DNA from 2 places in the Variovorax sp. LARHSF232 genome. Region 1 is predicted to be linked to the other one. Evidence: riboswitches for the same ligand, from Rfam matches in the RefSeq annotation. Region 1 holds a riboswitch; the other holds the start of a gene.
What was found. Region 1 has a riboswitch for glycine ahead of gcvT (glycine cleavage system aminomethyltransferase GcvT). Riboswitches for the same ligand answer to the same signal wherever they lie in the genome.
Positions count from the first base shown of each region.

Region 2: another riboswitch for glycine. It lies ahead of ACIPRI_RS11370 (D-amino acid dehydrogenase); the one in region 1 lies ahead of gcvT (glycine cleavage system aminomethyltransferase GcvT).

Region 1 covers NZ_JBIXJS010000009.1:89,569-92,962, forward strand. Annotated here, with positions in the region: gene gcvP (aminomethyl-transferring glycine dehydrogenase) at 1-382, opposite strand, end outside; gene gcvH (glycine cleavage system protein GcvH) at 424-795, opposite strand; gene gcvT (glycine cleavage system aminomethyltransferase GcvT) at 836-1,996, opposite strand; glycine riboswitch at 2,045-2,155, opposite strand; glycine riboswitch at 2,170-2,275, opposite strand; gene nadC (carboxylating nicotinate-nucleotide diphosphorylase) at 2,381-3,262, shown strand; gene nadA (quinolinate synthase NadA) at 3,265-3,394, shown strand, end outside.
Region 2 covers NZ_JBIXJS010000003.1:534,726-538,119, forward strand. Annotated here, with positions in the region: gene ACIPRI_RS11365 (LysR family transcriptional regulator) at 1-566, shown strand, start outside; gene ACIPRI_RS11370 (D-amino acid dehydrogenase) at 568-1,869, opposite strand; glycine riboswitch at 1,972-2,083, opposite strand; gene greB (transcription elongation factor GreB) at 2,245-2,802, shown strand; gene ACIPRI_RS11380 (RelA/SpoT family protein) at 2,799-3,394, opposite strand, start outside.

The DNA.
Region 1 (3,394 bases):
CCTGGTAGGGCGTGTAGGCCGTGTACCAGGCCGGGTTCTCCAGGATGTTGCGCAGGATCACGCCCGGCGTGTGGGTGCCGTAGTAGCCCTGGCCGATGTAGCTGCGAAACACCTTGTTCTTGCCCGCCAGCGCCTTCATCTCGGCCAGCGCCTCGGCCTCGCTGGCCGGGGCCGGCAGCCGCATCGGGTGCGAGCGCCGGATGGCCGCCGGCACGATGCCGTCGATCAGCTCGGCGCGCGTGGCGGCGCCGACCACCCGCAGCATGGCGGCTTCATCTTCCGCGTCGATGCCGATATGGCGGGCAATGAACTCTTCGTGGTTCTCGAGCTCGCGAAGCGTGGGCGTGGTGGGGGGCGTCAGGGCGGAAGAAGAAGTCGGCATGGCGGACAGCAGCAAAAGGTGGGGAGCAGGCGGCAGGCCGATCAGGCTGCGGCGGAGAATTTCTCGTAGCTGGTGGCGTCCATCAGGCCGTCGAGCTGGCTCGGCTCGGCCAGCTTCACCTTGAAGAACCAGCCGGCACCCATCGGGTCGCTGTTGGCGAGCGAAGGGTCGGCGCGCAGCGCCTCGTTGACTTCGACGACTTCGCCTGCGAGCGGCATGTAGACATCGGCCGCGGCCTTGACCGACTCGACCACGCCGGCCACCTCGCCCTGCGCATAGTCGTTGCCCACCTGGGGCAGGTCGACGAAGACCACGTCGCCCAGCGCGTCCTGCGCATGCTGGGTGATGCCGACGGTGGCGTTGTCGCCGTCGACGGAAACCCATTCATGGTCTTTGGTGTACTTGAGAGTCATGCTTGGCTCCAGATTGAAAATGAAGAGAGGAAGGAGAAATCTATCCGCGGTAGTAGCGGGTCGGAACAAAGGGGAGGGTGCTGACTTCCATCGGCACCGGCTTGCCGCGCACGATGGCCTGGATGCGGGTGCCGGGCTCCGAGAAGGCGGTGGCCACGTAGCCCATGGCGACGGGCCGGTCGGCCGTGGGGCCAAGCAGGCCGCTGGTCACCTGGCCGATGGCCTTGCCTTCGAAGGACTGCAGCTCGCTGCCCTCGCGCACGGGAACGCGTTCCAGCGCAACCAGGCCGACGCGCTTGCGCGTGAGGATCTTCTGGTCCACATGGCCGGCCAGGTCGGCCGACACGGCCAGCTGCGCCAGGATCTTGTTGGCGCCCGGAAAGCCGCCGGCGCGCGCGCCGCCGTCGCGGCGCACCTTCTGGATCGCCCAGTTGAGCGAGGCTTCCACCGGCGTGGTGCTGGTGTCGATGTCGTTGCCGTACAGGCACAGGCCCGCTTCCAGCCGCAGCGAGTTGCGCGCGCCCAGGCCGATGGGCAAGACCTCGGGCTGGGCCAGCAGCAGGCGCGCCAGCGCCTGCGCCTGATCAGCCGCCACGGAAATCTCGAAGCCGTCTTCGCCGGTGTAGCCGCTGCGGGTGGCAAAGGCAGGAATGCCGCCGATCTGCACCGCGCCGCCGGTCATGAAGACGAAGCGCTCGATGCCGGGCGACAGGCGGGTGAGGGCGGTGACGGCCTGCGGGCCCTGCAGCGCGAGCAGGGCGTGCGCGGGCATGGGCAGCACGGCGCAGCGCTTGCCGATGCGCGCCTGGATGTGGGCGATGTCCGCCGCCTTGCAGGCGCCATTGACGATGACGAAGAGCGAGTCGTGGCCTTCGTTGAAGAACATCAGGTCGTCCAGGATGCCGCCTTCATCGTTCAGCAGCAGGCCGTAGCGCTGCTTGCCGGGGGCCAGGCCGATCACGTCGACCGGCATCAGGCTTTCGAAGGCGGCGGCGGCGTCGGGGCCTTGCAGGCGCAGCTGGCCCATGTGCGAGATGTCGAACAGGCCGGCGGCCTCGCGGGTGTGCTTGTGCTCGGCCATCAGGCCGCTGGGATATTGAACCGGCATGGAATAGCCGGCAAAGGGCACCATGCGCGCGCCGAGCTCCACGTGGAGCGGGTACAGCGGGGTCTTGAACAGTTCGTCGGATGCGGCGGTCAAGGCGCTTTCTCCAATAGGGGCAGTCGAATTCCATGGCGCATGCCATGGGCCACCCCTGCTGTCCGCTTTACCTGAGAGATTCGCCCCACGATCGGGGTTTGCTCCTTCGGTGGGTGCCACGCCTTGTACGGCGTTGCACCTCTCTCCAGCCGGGAAACGTCCTGCAACAGCAGGGCGCCTTGTCAGTCCTTTTGCCTGAGCGTTCGGGCCCTCTCTCGGAGGTCCTGCGCCTTCGGCGGCCCCGTCATCGAATGCGGGGCTCTCTCCTGACGCCGGAAGTGTAAGGGATGGCCGGGCCCAGCGTGGCGCCGGCGCTGCCGGCAAAATGCAGGCTGGCGCGGCCCGTGTTGGCAGCGTCCGCTCTTGGCCCATCAAACCCTCGACATGACCACCCCTTTCGATTTTTCCACGGCCAGCGTGGCCGAACTGGCGCGCGCCGACGCGCGCCGCGCCCTGCAAGAAGACGTGGGCGCCGGCGACCTGACCGCCGCCCTGGTGCCGGCCGGCCGGCGCGCCACTGCGCGTGTGTTGACGCGCGAAAACGCGGTGCTCTGCGGCACGCCCTGGGTCGAGGCCGTGCTGCAGCAGCTGGAGCCGCAGGCCAGGCTGACCTGGCAGCGCAGCGAGGGCCAGCATTGCGAGCCCGGCCAGACCGTGCTGACCATCGAGGGCGAGGCCCGCGGCCTGCTCAGTGCCGAGCGCACCGCGCTCAACTTCCTGCAACTGCTGAGCGCGGTGGCCACCCGCACCGCGCAGTACGTGGAAGCCGTGCGCGGCACGCGCGCACGCATCGTCGACACCCGCAAGACCTTGCCGGGGCTGCGCCTGGCGCAGAAGTACGCGGTGGGCGTGGGCGGCGGCACCAATCACCGCATCGGCCTGTACGACGCCATCCTCATCAAGGAAAACCACATCGCCGCCGCCGGTGGCGTGGCGGCCGCACTGCGTGCCGCGGCTGCCGCAGGGCCCGCTGCCAAGTTCGTGCAGATCGAGGTGGAAACCCTGGACCAACTCGAGGTCGCGCTGGCCAACGGCGCCCGCATGGTGCTGCTGGACAACATGGATCTGCCCACCCTGCGCGAGGCCGTGCGCCGCAACGCGGCAGCGGGCGACGCGGATGCGCGCGCCGTACTGGAGATTTCCGGCGGCGTGACATTGGAAAGCGTTCGCGCCCTGGCCGAGACCGGTGTCGACCGCATCTCGATCGGCGCGCTCACCAAGGACGTCAAGGCCATCGATCTGTCGATGCGCTTCGTGGGGCTGTGAGCATGTCTTCTGCTGACGCATCTTCCGTCATCGTCGAAGTCGATTTCGAGCAGCCGGCCGGCACCGTGTGCAACACGCGCCATGCCTGGGCCCGCGTGCCGGTCGAGCCCACGCAGACCGAGCGCGCCGCAC
Region 2 (3,394 bases), on a different contig from region 1:
CACTGCGCAAGTTCCAGCTCGAGCATGCTGCCGTGAAGGTGACCTTGGCCGAACTCAATTCGCGCGAGCAGATTGCCGAGCTGCTGCACGACCGGCTCGACGTCGGTTTCGTGCACACCAGCCGCATGCCGGCCGAGCTGGCGCATGTGCTGCTGCTGTCCGAGCCCTTCGTCGCCTGCCTGCCCACTGCGCATCGGCTGGCACGGCGGCGCACGGTGGATCCGGCGCAGCTGAAGGGCGAGCCCTTCGTGCTGTTCGCCCGCAGCGTCTCGCCGGACTATCACGAGCGCATCCTGGGCATCTGCGCCGACGCGGGCTTTGCGCCCGAGGTTCGGCACGAGGTGCGCCACTGGATGTCGGTGGTCTCGCTGGTGTCGCAGGGCATGGGCGTGGCGCTGGTGCCCGATGCCATGCGCCACGCAGCCCTGCGCGGGGCCGTGTTCCGGCCGCTGGAAGGCGAGGCGGCGCGCTCGGAAGCCTATTGCGTCTGGCGCGCCGGGCCGGCCAATGCGGTGGTGCAGGGCTTTCTGCAAGCCGTGCGCACGGGCCGGCCGGTGGTGGCCTGAATCAGGCCGGCATCAGCCGGCCAGCCGCGGGTGCCGGCATGCCGGCAAAAGCGAAATCCACCTCGGGCGCGAGCCCGCTCACGATGCGGGCGATCGACTTGCCCGAGCCGCAGGCATGGGTCCAGCCCAAGGTGCCGTGGCCGGTGTTGAGGAAGAGGTTGGAAAGCTTCGACTTGCCGATGATCGGCACGTTGCTCGGCGTGGCCGGCCGCAGCCCGGTCCAGAACTGGGCCTGCGTGGTGTCGCCGGCACCCGGGAACAACGCTTCGACCCGGCGCACGATGGCTTCGCAGCGCACCTGGTTGAGGTCGCGGTCGTAGCCGTTGAGCTCGGCCGTGCCGGCGATGCGCATGCGATCGCCCTGGGCCGAGGTGTAGCGCGAGAAGACCAGCTTGAATTCGTCGTCGGTCAGCGAGGTTTCATAGGCGCGGCTGGCGTCCTTCACCGGCAGCGTCACCGAGTAGCCCTTGGCCGGGTAGATCGGCAGCCGAATGCCCAGGGGTGCAGCCAGCAGCGGGCTGAAAGAGCCCATGGCCAGCACGTAGGCGTCGCCGCGGATGCGCTGGAAGCGGCCGGTGGCGTCGGTCACTTCGATGTGGTCCAGCCGCCCGCCAGCTTCCCGCAACGCGGTGATGGTGTGGCTCATCAGGAACTGTACGCCCTTGGCCTGGGCCAGCTTGGCCAGCTCGCGCGCGAAGGCGTTGGCGTCGCCCGATTCGTCTTCTGCGGTGTAGGTGGCGCCGGCCAGTTGCGGGCGGATGTGGGCCAGCGCTGGCTCCAGCGCCACCGCCTCGTCGGCCGAGATCACGCGGCGCTCGCAGCCCAGCTGGCGCATCTGTTCGGCCGGCGCCAGGGCGGCATCGAACTCCTTCTGGTTGGTATAGAAGTGCAGGATGCCCTGGCTGCGCTGGTCATAGGCAATGCCGGTGTCGCGGCGCAGCTCCTGCAGATTGCCGCGGCTGTAGGTGCCCAGGCGCACGATCTGCTCGATGTTGTGGCGAGTGCGCGCGGGCGTGCATTCACGCAGGAAGGACAGGCCCCACAGCCACTGGCGAACATCGGCCCGCAGGCGAAAGAGCAAGGGGGCGTCTTCCTTGCCCAGCCATTGCAGGAGCTTCAGCGGCGCACCGGGGTTGGCCCAGGGCTCGGCATGGCTCACGGAGATCTGGCCGCCGTTGGCGAAGCTGGTTTCGGCGGCCGGGGTGCCCTGCCGGTCGATCACGGTCACTTCGTGGCCGAGTTTCTGGAGGTAGTAGGCCGAGGTGGTGCCGAGCAGGCCGGCGCCGAGGACGATCACGCGCATTGCAGTACCTTTCGAAGGTGCAGCGCTTGAACGACAGGCAAATGCGTGGATGCCATCGGGGAGCGATGGGCAACCGGAACGCACGCGAATGCCGTCCAAGTTGCCGCTCCCCCTGTCCTTGGTACCTGAGAGATTCATCCGCTGCACCCGCAGCGGACTTGCTCCTTCGGTGCGTCGCGCGCATGTTGCGCGACGGCTCTCCAGACGGCTTTTTCAGTATCTGCAGTACGAGGCCCCTCTTGACTTGGGGCCGACCTGAGCGTTTATGGGAGTTTGCGCCTTCGGTGGGGCATGGATGCCCGCTCTCCTGCAGTGGGCGAATTCTAGTCGCAAACTATCATCGAACGCGCGAAGAGACATGCACGAGATAGGCAGATGAACAAGGCATTCACCAAGGAAAGCGACACCGACGATGAGGAAGACGGCGCATCGCTGCCGTCCATTCCCGCCGGCACCCGCAACTACATGACGCCGGGCGGCTTCGCCCGTCTGCGCGCGGAACTTCTGCAACTGATGGACGAGGAGCGGCCCAAGGTGGTGGAGGCCGTGCACTGGGCCGCCAAGAACGGCGATCGCTCGGAAAACGGCGACTACCTCTATGGCAAGAAGCGCCTGCGCGAGATCGACCGGCGCATCCGTTTCCTCACCAAGCGGCTGGAAATCGCCGAGGTGACCGACCCCTCGGTTCACCACGGCCGCGACCAGGTCTTCTTCGGCGCCACCGTCACCTATGCCGACGAGCACGGCGAGGAAAACAGCGTCACCATCCTGGGCATCGACGAAGCCGAAAGCAGCCAGCACCAGGTGAGCTGGATCTCGCCCATCGCCCGATCCTTGCTGAAAGCGCGCGAAGGCGACGTGGTGAAGCTGGTCACGCCCGGCGGCGTGCACGAGATCGAGGTGCTGGAGGTGCGCTACCCGACGCCTGCTTAAGGCGCAGGCACGGTGCGCACGGCGCTCAGCACCGAAGGCGTTCGCCGCACCGCGCGAAGCACCGCGTCCAGGTGCACGCGGTCGCGCACGGCGATCACGAAGCGCAGGTCGGTCGAGTCCTGTGGCACTTCTTCCGACATCTCCACGTGGGTGATGTCGGCTTCGGCGGCCGAGAGCGACGCTGCCACACGCGCCAGCACGCCCTTGTCGTTGCGCACGGTGATGATGACGCCGGTCTCGAAGGTGCGCACCGGCTCGTCCGCCCATTCGACCGCGAAGAAGCGCTCGCTGTCGCGATAGCGCAGGCGCTGGCCGACGCCGCATTGCTCGGTGTGGACCACCAGGCCCTCGCCATGCCCCAGGTAGCCGACGATCTCGTCGCCCGGAATGGGACGGCAGCACAGGGCGAAGCGCACCGAGGAGTTCTCGCTGCCATCCAGGGTGACGGCGCCTTGCGACACCGTCTCATGCGCGGTGAAGCGTTCGCGGCTCAGCATCAGCGCGTCCGGCTTCTCGCCGCGCTCGCCCAAGAGGGCCATCAGCCGCTTGGCCACGATGGTGGCGATGCGCCTTCCCAGGCCGATGTCGGTCA